DNA from 4 places in the Ensifer sp. 22460 genome. Region 1 is predicted to be linked to each of the others. Evidence: riboswitches for the same ligand, from Rfam matches in the RefSeq annotation. Region 1 holds a riboswitch; each other region holds the start of a gene.

Region 1 (3,766 bases):
CGAAATTGATCGAAGACGCCGGCCGCCGTGTCCGCTTTTACGGCTCCTACCAGAACCAGGACATGCCGCGGCTGATGCGCTCGGTCGACTGGGTGGTGATGCCCTCGGTCTGGTGGGAGAATTCTCCGATCGTCATCCAGGAAGCCCTGCACCACGGACGGCCGATCATTTGCTCTGACATCGGCGGCATGGCCGAGAAGGTCCGCGACCGGCTGGACGGCTATCATTTCCGGACCGGCAGCGCACAGGACCTTGCGGATCGGCTGATCGACGTTCTGAGCACACCAAGGTCATGGGACAACCTCAGGGCAACCCTCAGGCGCCCGATGAGCCATGTCGACTGCGGCCGCGAACATGTTGCGCTCTACCGGAAACTGCTCAAGGAGGAGCAGCCGGTTCAGCCGAGCGCCGCTGTGGCCTGAACCGAAAAGCGCTCGGTCCTCGTCTCTCACCTAGCATTTACAAGCGAGCGACTTCCCGACTCGACGGACATTTCATTGCTTATCGGGCAATGGAATGTCTTGGTTTTTTTAAAGGTCAACTTGAACAGTGGAACCGGCGCCAAGCGCCGGAATGGAATTAATCGCCGCTCGGTGCCCACCATCGATAGAAGTGATGAACCGGCCCCCGCCCCTGCCCGATTTTGAGCGCTGCTGCGGCAAAAAGCGCCTCATGCAGATAGGCCTTGGCAGCGATAACCGCGTCTTGAAGCGTCTGCCGACGGGCAAGACCGGCGGCGATTGCGGCAGACAGCGTGCAGCCAGTACCATGATCGTTCCTCGTCTCGACCCGGGGTCGCGACAAGCGCAGGGAGGTATCCCCGTTGAAGAGGATATCGACAGCTTCGTCGCCCTTGGCATGCCCGCCTTTCATCAGCACGGCGCGCGCACCAAGTTTCAACAGCATCTCCGCCTGGAGCGCCATCTCCGTCTCGCTCTCGGCAGCGCTGCGCCCCGTCATCAGTGCCGCTTCGGGCAGGTTCGGCGTCACGATGAGGCCAAGCGGCAGTAGCTCCTCCTTGAGCGTCGCGATCGCATCCGGACGTAACAAAATGTCACCCGAAGTGGCGACCACCACAGGATCGATGACAGCCATTTGCCCATGCCGCTTCAAACCGGACGCGATCGAGGCAATCGTCTCCTGGCGGGACACCATGCCGATCTTAACCGCGCCTACTGCGAGATCCGAAAACACCGCATGGATCTGAGCTGTGACAACGGCTGGAGAGATATCCTCAACGGCCGCGACCCCGCGGGTGTTTTGCGCGGTGATGGCCGTGATCACGCTGGCACCATAGACGCCGAGCGCCGAGAACGTCTTCAGATCCGCCTGGATACCGGCACCGCCACCGGAATCTGAGCCTGCGATGGTAACGGCGATAACGGTCATGCCTGGCTCCGCTGAAATGTAGAAGCAGCTCCAAAGATTGCGAACGCGCTCTCAAGCCACCGGCTCAAGCACGCACGAACTGAGGTGGCTCTTCCAGGCAATCTGGAGGAATCCGCCAGATCGAGCCCTTGGGTTGGACGCCCAGCTCCCTGTAGTTCTACGTCGCTACATTCTGAACAGTGTATTGGCACCAACGATCTCCCGAAACCAAAATCACGGAGATCCGGATGAACGGCGAAGACGCGGGGGTGCCAGAGAGGCCCTTGCCGTTCCTACGCCGGTATGATCCGGATCAGGTTCAAGGGTCTGGCTCACCGCCATCTCAGCACCGTCAGGTGCGCCCCTCGGCAGGCATGAATGCTATGGGAGCGTAGGAGGGGATGTCAATTGCTTGAGTTCAGCAGGCGCGTATGTAAGCCGGTTTGATGCGGGCGAAGGAGGCCCTTAAAGGATACAAACAGAAAAAGGCCCCTTTTGCCTCAAGAGCATAAGGAGCCTTCCGTCTGAGCGTTCGACTTCACAGACGCTGGTAGACTAGCCACGTCAAGGTCGTTAAGGCAAGGGGGTTTGGAACGCGAGCCTACGCAATCCCGGAGTGATTTGGTCGGCAGCACTGCCGTTTCACTCAGTGGCGACGCGCCTTCCACGCAGAACGTTAGATGTAAGGCCTCATCGCATCAATATCACTGCAATGCTTTGAGAATTGCACTTGCTCGGGCAAGCTCGTCGCTGAACAGGCGGCGAAACTCAGCGCGCAAGAAGCCGAAGTCATCAAACGCGACTCGATCATCGGTCTTCTGCGCGCGCAGCTGGAACTGCTCCGACATCGGCAGCACGGCGCATCCTCGGAAAAGATCGATCGGAAGATTGAGCAAACCGCGACACGAAAGCTGGACTGCCTCATCCCCTGCTCCTCCCGAGAGCAAATCCGGACGCGGCGCGAAACGGCTCCACGCGGGACTGCACAATTTCAGAGAGTGCCGTCACAACGCCCGCCGCGCAAGCGACCGTCCACCGCCGCACTCATCCCAGTTGGTTGTGGATCGCGCGCATGAAGACGTTGGCGCCGATGCCGATCAAGTCATCCGGAAAATCATAGTCCGGATTGTGCAGCCGCGCGTGGTCTTCGCCGGCCCCCCAAGAAGAACATCGCCGATGGCGCCACCCGACCAAAGAGCCCGAAATCCTCCGACCCCTTCATCGGCAACGCGCCCTCGCCGTGATAGTGCTGACGCCCTCCGCGTCCATGGCGCGTTCCAGCGCGATGACTGCCGCCTCCGCATTGCTGCATTGGTGGATGCCTAAGCGGACGGACAATTGCTGGCGACTTCATGATGCAGACGGGTCAGCGATGGAATTAGAGTGCTCCGAGCATCTCCTCTGTCTCTGAAACTGACGACGTTGTTATTCGCTCCTGTTATGCCTAGGAAGACGGCGCCCTTGGAACAAGCAAAAGTAGCAGCAGGAATACGACCAAAGCCACCGGCCAAAAGTCCATCGTTTGATCCCAGTTCCAAAGCCAAAACTTGTAGGCTTCTAGATGTGGCGGCGGCATATGCATGCTGACCTCAAAGTCGCGCTTTTCTCGCCCATGGAAATGTCCGGCGCCAAAAGCCAAACCGATAATAACTGCGTCGCACCTTTTGAAAAAGAATCGCCCAAGGGCGGCTACGACTGCTCCTATACACAACGCTTCCACGATGTGGCCGAGCCAGTCGAAGTGGTTGTGGATGTATTGCCAGTCGATGTCCATTATTCGTCAGAGCATGCCGAGTTTCAAAAGGCCAGTCACAAATTGGTCCGGATCGAACAGTCAGGTTCTTCAGGTGTCGCACTCTTGCCGCAGAGCATCGGCTCATGGTACTCGGCGAGGCGATTTGGGAGAGATACTTTGAACCGCATCAGTGTCCTGTTTCTGGTAACGACACTCGCGTCCTGTCAGGCAGTCCCTGGGGAAGGGCCGTTAGCTAGCGCTATCCTCTCTGACTCCGGGAAGTCCGTCGAAGAACTGCACCGCGATAGCGCAACTGTCTATGAAGTGGTGAACGTTGATAGCAAATCGGCGGATACAATTTTATCGTACACCAACGCGACGCTTACCCGGCGGTTCGGTTTCGGCGGAAGGCAAGGAAGCGCAACGATTGGAGTGGGAGATCGGCTTTTGGTCTCCATTTTTGAAGCCGGAGCCGATGGGCTTTTCTCTACTTCAAAGTCGAAAACAGCGAAGGTAACCGTCGTGGTGCAGCCCGATGGGAAAGCGGCAATCCCCTACGTTGGCGAGGTGAAGTTTGCCGGGCTCACACTTGAGCAGGCTAGGCAGAAAATTCTTCTATCTCTCAAAGGCAAAGCGGTCGAGCCCGACGTTATTGTCTCAAAT
Region 2 (3,766 bases), on a different contig from region 1:
GCCCTCGTCGATTGCGAGGCGCCAGTAATCGTTGACGACGAGCTGGCACCCATGACGGTCACAGATCGCCTTGGCCGCGCGGATCTCATCGCGAAGCTCTGCTTCCGGACGGTCCTTGACGCGAAGCTGCACCAGTTTCACGCCGAGCGGCACCAGCCGCCCGATCCATTGGGCACTATCGACGATGAGGTAGAAGGGGTCGAGTTTCACGCGAACACCGCCTTTCCGATGACGGGCGTGGAGGGAACGGCAAAATCGCGCGGTTCGAGCATGCCGGCCTCGAAGGCGTCGCGTCCGGCTTCGATAGCCCGGGCGAAGGCGGAGGCCATGAGGGCCGGTTTCGTTGCCCCGGCGACGGCGGTGTTGAGCAGAACCGCGTCGAAGCCGAGTTCCATCACTGTCGTTGCGTGTGAGGGCCGGCCGATGCCGGCATCGACGATCAGCGGCATATCCGGAAATTGGGCCCGCATGGCGCGCAGCGCCGGGATGTTCTGTGGCCCCATGGCGCTGCCGATCGGCGCGCACCAGGGCATCAGCACCTTGCATCCGGCCTCGACGAGGTGCTCGCCGACCACGAGGTCGTCGGTGGTGTAGGGGAAGACCTCGAAGCCTTCGGCGCAAAGGATGCGTGCTGCTTCGACCAGCCCGAAGACATCGGGCTGAAGCGTATCCTGATGGCCGATGACTTCGAGCTTGATCCAGTTGGTGCCGAAGACCTCGCGCGCCATCTTGGCGGTCAGCACCGCCTCCGACACCGAGTGGCAGCCGGCGGTGTTGGGCAGCACGTGCACGCCGAGCGACCGGATCAGTTCGAAGAAAGCGCCGCCCTGACGGCCGCCGGCGGTTTCGCGGCGCAGCGAAACCGTGACAATCTCGGTCGCCGACGAACGAACCGCGTCTTCGAGCGCGGCAGGCGAGGGGTAGCGGGCGGTGCCCAGAAGCAGGCGGGAACGCAGTTCCTGTCCATAAAGCGTCAGCATGTCTCAGCCTCCTTTCATCGGCGAGAGAATTTCGATCCGGTCGCGATCGCTGAGGGAATGGGCCGAGCGGTCGGCTCGGTGCACCAGCTCGCCGTTGACGGCGGTGGCAAGCCAATCCCCTTCGAAGTCGAGTGCGGCCAGGAGTTCGGCAAGGGTCGTGACTGTGAGGTCGTGATCCTCGCCGTTGACGGTCAATTTCATGCGGCGTCTCCCTTCAGGTTCTGGGCAAGGGCAAGGTTCGCCGCTTCCTCGGCCAAGGCCGGTGAAAGCAGGAAGCCGTGGCGATAGAGCCCGTTGAGCGTGATGGTGTTTCCGGCGCGCATGACGCGCGGCAGATTGTCGGCAAAGGCCGGCCGGACGCCGGTGCCGGTTTCGAGAAGGCGCGCCTCGCCGAAGGCGGGGTGAAGCGCATAGGCAGCGTTCAGCAATTCCATCAGCGAACGGGCGGCAATCGGACCGCCGTCGTCGGTTTCGATCATGGTCGCGCCGCACATGAACAGACCATTGCCGCGCGGTACGATGTAGAGCGGGATGCGCGGGTGGATGAGACGGACTGGCCGCGACAATTCCACTTCGCCGGTCTGCAGATAGAGCATCTCGCCGCGCACGCCGCGCAGGCCGGCGATGGCGCCGATCCGCGAAGCGCCGCTACAGTCGGCGATCAGATCGCTGTCGCTGCTATTATCCGCCTCGCCGATGAAGGCGACGCCGTTCTCGACGAGCTTTTGCCGCAGCAAGACAAGCGCCCGGCGCGGGTCGAGATGCGCCTCGCCGGGGAAGAACAACGCCTCTCGGAAGCGACCGGCAAGCGCCGGCTCCAGTCTCGCGATCGCTTCTCCGTCGAGCCATTCGAAGCCGGACGTGCGCGAAGCGAAGCGTTTGAGTTCGCCGACGTCTCGCGGCGGAGCGACGACGAGGGTGCCGTTGCGTGACACTTCGCCCGGAAGCGCACGGTCCCACCAGTCGATGGCGCCGATGCCGCGCGTCAGCACCGTTTCCTCGGCGCTCTCGCGTTCGCACCAGGGCGCCAGCATGCCGCCGGCAAACCACGACGCCGCCCCGCCGAAGTCCGGCTGCCGCTCGGCAACGGCCACCTCGACGCCACGGCCGATCAGCTCATGTGCCAAGGTCAGCCCGACGACGCCGGCGCCTTTGATCAGGACGCGCATGGTCAATGCGCCCAGCTACGGCGAGCCGAACGTCGGTCTGAAGGAAGCAGAATCGCGATGAAGATACGCATTGCCGAGGCTCCATTGTTGGAGACCCAGTTCGGACCGGAAGAGAGGGAAGGACGCCTTGCCGAGATCTGCTCGCGCGAACGCGAATGCGGCAGCGATGTCTGCACCGTCCCTACGCCAGTATGAACTGGATCAGGTTCAACGGGTCACTGCGCCGCGGAAGTCGCCTAGCAGAATCTCAGCCCCTTGTCGGGACACCCCTGGTGAATGCTTCAAACTGAGCGGCTGGAGCGGATTTTGTCAAGGGCTGCCGGCGTGTACCTCGCGTGCGGTTCTTCGGTTGAAAATTATCTATAAAAATTGAAGAGGCATGTGTTCTTGCGGCTCGGCGGTGTCGGTAGCGGGCATCGGTCGGGAGATCTGCGGATGGTGCGAGGCGCAAGGTCCGCAAATCTGGGCATTTGGCGGCTGCTCTCATTGCCATCAGCTGATGCCGCCAAGGCGGAGAGTTGCGGCATTTGCCCTTCTCGCCGCATCCGTTGAATCATATAAAAGCACGCTATGATTGAAGTAGTAGAGTGCGCTCTCCTTTTGGGTGGTTGCTTGATGCGGTGCCCGTGAAAATTATAGATAATAATGGATTCTATCTATTTTGCTTTGCCGCAAACAGGGAAGTGAACGAACATGCTGGATACAAACACATCGACCGAGCCGACCTCGGGAGCCACCAAATCCGCCAAAACCGGTTGGAATCTGGCCGACGCGCAAAAAATCTATAATTTGCCGTTCAACGACCTTCTGTATCGTGCGCAGTCCGTTCACCGCGCCCAGTTCGACCCCAATGCCATCCAGATGAGCCGCCTGCTCTCGATCAAGACCGGCGGCTGTGCCGAAGACTGCGGCTATTGCAGCCAGTCGGCGCACTACCCGACGGGGCTGAAAGCGTCGAAACTGATGGAAGTCGAACGGGTTCTTGCAGAGGCACGGAAAGCGAGGGATGGCGGCGCGACGCGCTATTGCATGGGCGCCGCCTGGCGCAGCCCGAAGGAGCGCGACATGGAGGCGATCGTCGCCATGGTCCGCGGCGTCCGGTCGCTCGGCATAGAGACCTGCATGACGCTTGGCATGCTGACGCCGGAACAATCCGGGCGGCTCGCAGATGCCGGGCTCGATTACTACAACCACAATGTCGATACGTCGGAGCGCTTCTACGGCGAGATCATCACCACCCGCAGCTTTGCCGACCGGCTGGAAACGTTGGCAAACGTCCGCGAGGCCGGCATCAAGGTCTGCGCCGGCGGCATTCTCGGCATGGGCGAGACGGCTGACGATCGGATCTCGATGTTGGTGACGCTCGCCAATCTGCCGGTGCCCCCCGAAAGCGTGCCGATCAACATGCTGATTCCGATCCCAGGCTCGAAGCTTGCCGATGCGGCGCCCGTCGATCCGATCGATTTCGTCCGCACCATCGCACTCGCCCGCATACTCATGCCCGCGTCTCACGTCCGCCTTTCAGCCGGCCGCACCGACATGAGCGACGAGATGCAGGCACTCTGTTTCTTCGCCGGCGCCAATTCGATCTTCGTCGGCGAAACGCTGCTGACCGCC
Region 3 (3,766 bases), on a different contig from region 1:
CTCGAGGCCGAGCCAGCGCAGGCCGGAATTGAGGAAGCCCTGGCGTCCCCAGATCTCGATCAGCCCGAGTGCGCCGACGAGAACGGGCAGGCCGAGCGGCAGCGCCATCAGCCGCAACAGCCAGATCCGGCCGAAGAAACGCGGCCGCCGCGCCAGCGCCCGCGCCACCGGTATCGCGAAGAGCACGGACAGCAGAGTGGAAAGGCTTGCCTGCAGCAGCGTGAAGCGGGTGACGCGCCAGATATAGGCGTCGAACAGAGTGCCTTCGTCCGTGCCGCCGGTTTGGGCGAGCAAGGCGGCGATCGCCAGGCCGACGAAGAGCAGGAAGGCGCCGAGGCAAATCGCCCCGGCGACAACAGTCATGCGGTTTTCGCGAAGTGCGAACAATCCGGCCTCAGTTCTTGCTCATGGCAGCAAGCCACTCGTCGATCCAGGCCTTGCGGTTCTTCGCGACCTCTTCCGATGGCAGCAGGAAGGTCTTCTCCGGGTTGACCAGCTTGTTGAAGGCGTCCGGCAGCGGCTCCTTGGTTGCTGCGACCGGCATCATCCAGTTGGTTGTCGGAATGATCGACTGGAATTCCGGACCGGTCATGAACGCGAGGAACTGCTTTGCCAGTTCCGGCTCCTTGGCACTCTTGGTCATGCCGGCGACTTCGATCTGGATGTAGTGACCTTCCGAGAAGGTGGCCGCCTGGTAGCGCTCGGTGTTCTCAGCGACCATGTGGTAGGCGGGCGAGGTGGTGTAGGAGAGCACCATCGGCGCTTCGCCCTTGGTGAAGAGGCCATAGGCTTCCGACCAGCCGGGGGTGACGGTCAGAACACGGTCCTTGAGCTTCGCCCAGGCAGCACCCGCCTCGTCGCCATAGACCGCCTTGACCCAAAGCAGCAATCCGAGGCCCGGCGTCGAGGTGCGCGGGTCCTCGATGACGATCTTCTGCGACGCGTCGCCTTCGACCAGTTCCTTGAGGCTCTTCGGCGGTGTCTTCAGGGTCTCGGTGTCGTAGACGACGGCGAAATGGCCGTAGTCATAGGGCAGGAAGGTGTCGTCGGAGAAGTTGCCGGGCACCTTCAGGTCTTTCGCTTCGATGCCATGCGGTGCGAAGAAGCCCGTTGCCTTTGCTTCCGCCACAAGGTTGGTGTCGAGACCGAGCACGATGTCGGCCTTCGAGGCAGCACCCTCGAGCTTTAGGCGCGTCAAGAGTTCGACGCCATCGGCAACACCGACATAGTTGACCTTGCATTCGCAGGTCTTTTCGAAGGCTTCCGCCACCTTGGCGCCCGGCCCCCATTCGGTGATGAAGCTTTCATAGGTGTAGACGGTCAGCGTCTTGTCGGCAGCGGCGGCATAACCGGTGAAAACAAGGCTTGCGCTTGCGGCCAGCGCTAGCCGGCTAAGTATTTTGAGCTGTGATGAATTGAACATGCGAAGCACCTCTCCCAAAGTTCGTTGTTGCACGGGAAAAGGGCGTATCGGTGCGATCGCGTCTAATCCCTCCGCCGGTATGAGCCGGATCAGGTTCCGCGGGTTGGCGTTTTGACGCCTCTCAGCCTCCGGCCGCCATGCGGTCGGGAGGCACCCCGTTAGAGCGGCAAGAGATTTACCGCTGCGGCGGCTCCATGGCAAGCGGTGTTTGGAATGGGCGACGCATGGGGCGAGCCCATTTTCTGTCGGGCGTTTTCGCCAACCGGCAACTGCGCTATGACACCATCACGCTTGGCCGCAAGGAGGAAATCCCATGCCAGATATGCTAGTTCGACTTTATGCCCTTCCGGCAGAGCCCCAGTCGCGGCTTGGTTCAGGCATCAGCATCCGTCGCGCCATGGCGCCGGAACGCCGTCTGGTGGTCTCCTGGATCGAAAAGACGTTTGGCGCCGGCTGGGCAGGCGAAGCGGAAGCTGCCTTCTCCTCGACCCCGACACGCATGCACGTCGCGGTGCACGACGAAAAGATCGTCGGCTTTGCCTGCCACGACGTGACAGCGCTCGGCTTCTTCGGCCCAACCGGCGTCGATGAAGGTATGCGTGGGCAGGGCATCGGCGAGGCGCTGCTGCTTGCAAGCCTGACGGCGATGCGCGAGGCGGGCTACGGCTATGCGGTCATCGGTGGCGTCGGTCCGGCGAAGTTCTACGAGCGCGTGGCCGGCGCGATCGAAATTCCCGATTCAACACCCGGGATCTATGCCGGCATGCTATTCCCGGAACCGGTGCCGGAAGGACACTGACGGCTTCGGCAAATTGCTGCGATCGCAGCGGTTTGCGGTTTTCTTCGTTTTCCTTCCGCGATCCTTTGCGCTATGGGCATTGCCATGGCTCGATCGACCTTCACCATATTGCTTGGCGGCGCCCTCTCGGTGACCAGCCGGCTGACAGAGCAGCTCAGCGGCAGCCGCTTCGTTGCCGCTGACGGCGGCATGCGCCATGCCCGCTTGCTCGGCGTCGTGCCGGATGTCTGGGTCGGCGATTTCGATTCGACCGAAGACGCCCTGCTGTCCGAGTTCGCCTCCGTTCCACGCGAGCCCTACCCGGCGGCAAAGGCTGCGACGGATGGCGAGATCGCGGTCGAGGCTGCGTTGTCCCGCGGCGCTGATCGGCTGATCTTTGCCGGCGCGCTTGGCGGCAGCCGCAGCGACCATGCCTTCCTGCACCTGCTGCAGGCCGCAGCGCTTGCCGAGCGCGGGCTTTCGGTGCTGATGACCTCGGGCGAGGAAGAAGCCTACCCGCTGCTGGCAGGCACGCTCGATCTCGACCTGCCGAAAGGTTGTCTCTTTTCCGTGCTGGGATTGACCGAGCTGACCGGCCTTTCGATCGTCAATGCGCGCTATCCGCTTGACGATTTCACCCTGCCGTTCGGATCGTCCCGAACCGTATCCAACGTCGCGGAGGGTCCCCTTCGCTTCAGCCTCAAGAGCGGACGCGCCATCGTGCTTGCCCGCCCCTATGATCTTTCCGGAGCCTGAGCCTTGGCGCCCCCAATTCTGAAACTCGACGATATCTTCTTGACCTTCGGCGGCGCGCCGCTGCTTGCCGGTGCCAATCTGCAAGTGGAACCGGGCGATCGCATCTGCCTTGTCGGGCGCAATGGCTCGGGCAAGTCGACCTTGATGAAGATCGCCGCGGGCCTTTCAGAGGCACAGTCGGGCGAGGTGTTCCGCCATCCCTCAGCGACCATCCGCTATCTCCACCAGGCGCCGGATTTCGACGGCTACGACACGGTGCAGGCCTATGCCGAAGCCGGCCTCGGACCGAGCGACGATCCCTATCGCGTCGCCTACCTGCTGCAGCATCTGGGCCTGACCGGCGAAGAAGACCCGACGCGCCTTTCGGGCGGTGAGGCGCGCCGTGCCGCACTGGCGCGCGTCATGGCGCCGGAACCTGACATCTTGCTGCTTGACGAACCGACCAACCATCTCGACCTGCCGACGATCGAATGGCTGGAAGAGGAGCTTACCCGCAGCCGTTCGGCGCTGGTGTTGATCTCGCACGACCGGCGCTTCCTGGAGAAGGTCTCGACGGCGACCGTTTGGCTCGACCGTGGCCAGTCGCGCCGGCTCGATCGCGGCTTTGGCCATTTCGAAGCCTGGCGCGACGAGGTGCTGGAGGCCGAGGAACTGGAGCAGCACAAGCTCGGCAAGGCGATCGAGCGCGAGGAGCACTGGCTGCGCTACGGCGTGACGGCGCGGCGCAAGCGCAACATGCGGCGCCTCGGCGAGTTGCAGACCATGCGCGCGGTCTATCGCGGCCACAAGGGGCCTCAAGGCACCGTGCA
Region 4 (3,766 bases), on a different contig from region 1:
CCTTGCCGCTTGGTCCGTAATCCCGTGAGTCGCGCATCGATGAGTGGGGCTCGCTGTGGCTATCGCTGTCGATGACGGCAGCACCTCCGCCGCCTGCGCCGGTGCCGCCGGGAACGCCGCCTACGCCGCTGCCGTCACCGGTGCCCCAATTGCCACCACCCCCATCGCCGCCACCCTCTGTGCCGTTGCTTCCGCCGCTCCCGACGTTTTCGCCACCTTGGTCGCTGCCATCAGTGCCATTTTCACCATTCCCGCCGCCGACTTCGTCGTCCGCATGGGCGGCAGAAATCCAGGAAAAACCCGTGGCAAAACTCCCGCTGTCGTCGAGGCGTGGCAGATCTCCAGCGAGTGCCACAAGGCCGCCTATCGACAGGGCCGTCAGTCTCAGCAGGCGTGTCCTCAAGTCATTCTCCTCGTAAACAGCGTTTTTTTCGTCGTCCTGCAAGAGCGCCGCAGAGGACGGCAGCTTGGCGTGAATGACGGGTCCGCCGGCGGCGACTTTTGCGTGAGTTTTACATATCGTTCAACCGATAAGGGGGCAAGCTATTCCCCCAGGGCCCAGCATCCGCCTTGCCGTCGGAAGGGACTACGAGGCGTCCCTCCCGACGTGTGCCCTTTAACTCTTATCTTCGACCTCAGCGACCGGCATATAGAGGTCGCCACCCTCGCGGTATTTCGCGGCCATTGCCTCCAGCCCCTCCTTCTGCGCTTCCGCACGAATGTCGTGCGAGATCCGCATCGAGCAGAATTTCGGGCCGCACATCGAGCAGAAATGCGCGACCTTGTGCGCCTCCTTCGGCAGGGTCTCGTCGTGGAAGTTACGGGCCGTCTCCGGGTCGAGAGAGAGGTTGAACTGGTCCTCCCAGCGGAACTCGAAGCGGGCGCGCGAGAGAGCGTCGTCGCGCACCTGGGCGGCCGGGTGACCCTTGGCGAGATCGGCGGCGTGGGCGGCGATCTTGTAGGTGATAACGCCCACTTTGACGTCGTTGCGGTCGGGCAGGCCCAGGTGTTCCTTCGGCGTGACGTAGCAGAGCATGGCGGTGCCGAACCAGCCGATCATCGCAGCGCCGATGCCGGAGGTGATGTGATCGTAGCCCGGTGCGATGTCGGTCGTCAGCGGGCCGAGCGTGTAGAACGGCGCCTCGCCGCAGACGGCAAGCTGCTTGTCCATGTTCTCCTTGATCTTGTGCATCGGCACGTGGCCGGGGCCTTCGATCATCACCTGACAATCCTTGGCCCAGGCGATCTTCGTAAGTTCGCCGAGCGTTTCCAGTTCGGCGAATTGCGCGGCGTCGTTGGCGTCGGCGATCGAGCCAGGGCGCAGGCCGTCGCCGAGCGAGAAGGAGACGTCATAGGCGCGGCAGATGTCGCAGATCTCCTCGAAATGCTCGTAGAGGAAGCTTTCCTTGTGGTGATGCAGACACCACTTGGCCATGATCGAGCCGCCGCGGGAGACGATGCCGGTGACGCGATCGACGGTGAGCGGGATGTAGTGCAGGCGTACGCCAGCATGGATGGTGAAATAGTCGACGCCCTGTTCGGCCTGCTCGATCAGCGTGTCGCGATAGACTTCCCAGGTGAGGTCCTCGGCAATGCCATTGACCTTTTCCAGCGCCTGGTAGAGCGGCACGGTCCCGATCGGAACCGGCGAATTGCGGATGATCCATTCGCGGATGTTGTGGATGTTGCGGCCGGTCGAAAGGTCCATAACCGTATCGGCGCCCCAGCGGGTCGCCCAGACCATTTTTTCGACCTCTTCGGCCATCGACGAGGTGACGGCGGAGTTGCCGATATTGGCGTTGATCTTCACCAGGAAGTTCCGCCCGATGATCATCGGTTCGGATTCCGGATGGTTAATGTTGGCGGGCAGGATGGCCCGGCCGCTGGCGATTTCCTGGCGGACGAATTCGGGCGTCACATGATCGGGAACGTGTGCGCCGAAGCTTTCGCCGTCACGAACCTTCGCGCGTGCCGCATCGCGACCGAGGTTTTCACGGATCGCCACGAACTCCATCTCCGGCGTGATGATGCCGGCGCGGGCGTAGGCAAGCTGCGTTACCGCCTTGCCAGCAGTCGCCTTGAGCGGCGCGTGCTGGAACGGGAAGGTCGGCGTCAGCCGATCGCCGCTCGCAAAGCCATTGTCCTCCGGCCGCACGATCCGTCCCTCGTAGGTTTCCACGTCGCCGCGTCCGACGATCCAGTTGCGGCGAAGCCGCGGCAGGCCCGCCTCGATGCTGATCTCGGCGTCATCGGCGGTATAGGCGCCGGAGGAATCGTAGACGGTAACCGGCGGCTCGCCGGAGGTCGGGTGCAGCGCGATCTCGCGCATCGGCACGCGGATATCCGGGTGGAGGATGCCCGGCTTATGGATCTTGCGCGAGGCCGGAAGCGGGCCTTGGGTGACCGAGAGGGGGGTAGGCTTTGTGGCAATATTCATGACGAGGCTCCAAGTTTGCGATTGGAGACCCAGTTCTGATGCCGGAAGGATGAAAGACGCTCCGCCAGATGCTGGACGCACGGAATCCTGGCTTCGATATCTGCACCGTCCCTACGCCAGTATGAACTGGATCAGGTTCAACGGGTCACTGCGCCACAGCCGGCAAGCCGGCCATCCAGCAGAATCTCAGCCCCTTGCGGGACCCCCCTGGTGAATGCCTAAGAGATAGCCATCGAACGGCACAGGTCGTCAAGCGCGAATTCGTCGGTCGGCGAAGATGCAATTTTAGAGTGTATTTGGCCGCTGACGAGAGCTAGCTGCCGGATTTTTCCGGAATGCCGCGCTCCGCATAGTCGGCTCGGTTGATGCCGTGACGCTGGAGCTTGTCGTAGAAGGTCTTGCGCGGAATGCCGAGCGCTTCGATCGTCGCCTTGACGTCGCCGCGCTGGGCGCGAAGCGCCTCCTTCAGGATTTCCGCTTCGTAGCGTTCGAGCCGTTCCGGCAGGGCGAAACCAGACTGTTCAACGACTGCAATGGGCTGCCCCAGCGGGCCTTCGACCCCAAGTGCGACCCGTTCGGCAAAATGCGAGAGTTCGCGCACATTGCCGGGCCAGGCATGGGTCATCAGGTGTTGCTGCACTGCCGGCGAGATGTGAGGCACGTCGCGCTTGAAGCGCTCCGCCGCCCGCGTCAGGAAGTGCGAAAAGAGCAGCGGGATATCATCGCGGCGCTCGCGCAGCGGCGGGATCGACAGCGTCACGACATTCAACCGGAAGTAAAGATCCTCGCGAAAGTCGCCGCGCTGGGCCGGGTCGCCGAGGTCGATCTTGGCGGCGGCGATGACGCGGATATCGACGGGACGCACCTGATTGGTGCCGAGTGGCGTGATCTCGCGGGCTTCGAGAACGCGCAGCATCTTGACCTGGGTCGCCGGCGGCATCGCCTCGATCTCGTCGAGGAATAGCGTGCCGCCGCTCGCGTGTTCGATCCGGCCCACACGCTTCTTCAGGGCGCCGGTGAAGGCACCCTGTTCGTGGCCGAAGAGTTCGCTTTCGATCACCGTTTCCGGCAGCGCGCCGCAGTTCAGCGCCACGAAGTTGCCGTCGCGGCGCCGGCTCCAATTGTGGAGCAGCGTCGCGACCACCTCCTTGCCGCTGCCGGTTTCGCCGGCGACGAGCACGTCCACATCCGTGTCGGCGATGTGCCGGATCGTCTGGCGCAAGCGCTCCATGACCGGCGTCTGGCCGATCAGCGGCAGGCTGTCGCCAGCCGTTTCCGCCGCCCGTTTGAGCGCGCGGTTCTCCATGACGAGCCGTCGCTTTTCGAGCG

Evidence for each region. Region 1 has a riboswitch for thiamine pyrophosphate ahead of thiD (bifunctional hydroxymethylpyrimidine kinase/phosphomethylpyrimidine kinase). Riboswitches for the same ligand answer to the same signal wherever they lie in the genome.
Region 2: it holds a riboswitch for thiamine pyrophosphate, as region 1 does, so the genes downstream of both, thiO (glycine oxidase ThiO) here and thiD (bifunctional hydroxymethylpyrimidine kinase/phosphomethylpyrimidine kinase) in region 1, are expected to answer to the same signal.
Region 3: it holds a riboswitch for thiamine pyrophosphate, as region 1 does, so the genes downstream of both, thiB (thiamine ABC transporter substrate binding subunit) here and thiD (bifunctional hydroxymethylpyrimidine kinase/phosphomethylpyrimidine kinase) in region 1, are expected to answer to the same signal.
Region 4: it holds a riboswitch for thiamine pyrophosphate, as region 1 does, so the genes downstream of both, thiC (phosphomethylpyrimidine synthase ThiC) here and thiD (bifunctional hydroxymethylpyrimidine kinase/phosphomethylpyrimidine kinase) in region 1, are expected to answer to the same signal.

What each region holds. Positions count from the first base shown of each region.
Region 1 is NZ_JBQENZ010000044.1:5,437-9,202, reverse strand. It holds gene ACTJKM_RS33905 (glycosyltransferase family 4 protein) at 1-422, shown strand, start outside; gene thiD (bifunctional hydroxymethylpyrimidine kinase/phosphomethylpyrimidine kinase) at 580-1,389, opposite strand; TPP riboswitch at 1,642-1,744, opposite strand; gene ACTJKM_RS33895 (hypothetical protein) at 2,061-2,444, shown strand; partial or broken gene ACTJKM_RS33890 (M20/M25/M40 family metallo-hydrolase) at 2,413-2,688, opposite strand; gene ACTJKM_RS33885 (polysaccharide biosynthesis/export family protein) at 3,281-3,766, shown strand, end outside.
Region 2 is NZ_JBQENZ010000006.1:126,223-129,988, forward strand. It holds gene ACTJKM_RS09440 (thiamine phosphate synthase) at 1-210, opposite strand, end outside; gene ACTJKM_RS09445 (thiazole synthase) at 207-980, opposite strand; gene thiS (sulfur carrier protein ThiS) at 984-1,181, opposite strand; gene thiO (glycine oxidase ThiO) at 1,178-2,149, opposite strand; TPP riboswitch at 2,310-2,430, opposite strand; gene bioB (biotin synthase BioB) at 2,843-3,766, shown strand, end outside.
Region 3 is NZ_JBQENZ010000009.1:4,143-7,908, forward strand. It holds gene thiP (thiamine/thiamine pyrophosphate ABC transporter permease ThiP) at 1-363, opposite strand, end outside; gene thiB (thiamine ABC transporter substrate binding subunit) at 395-1,423, opposite strand; TPP riboswitch at 1,473-1,591, opposite strand; gene ACTJKM_RS13140 (GNAT family N-acetyltransferase) at 1,737-2,222, shown strand; gene ACTJKM_RS13145 (thiamine diphosphokinase) at 2,307-2,957, shown strand; gene ACTJKM_RS13150 (ABC-F family ATP-binding cassette domain-containing protein) at 2,961-3,766, shown strand, end outside.
Region 4 is NZ_JBQENZ010000006.1:260,391-264,156, forward strand. It holds gene ACTJKM_RS10100 (hypothetical protein) at 1-403, opposite strand, end outside; gene thiC (phosphomethylpyrimidine synthase ThiC) at 617-2,437, opposite strand; TPP riboswitch at 2,528-2,656, opposite strand; gene ACTJKM_RS10110 (sigma-54-dependent transcriptional regulator) at 2,751-3,766, opposite strand, start outside.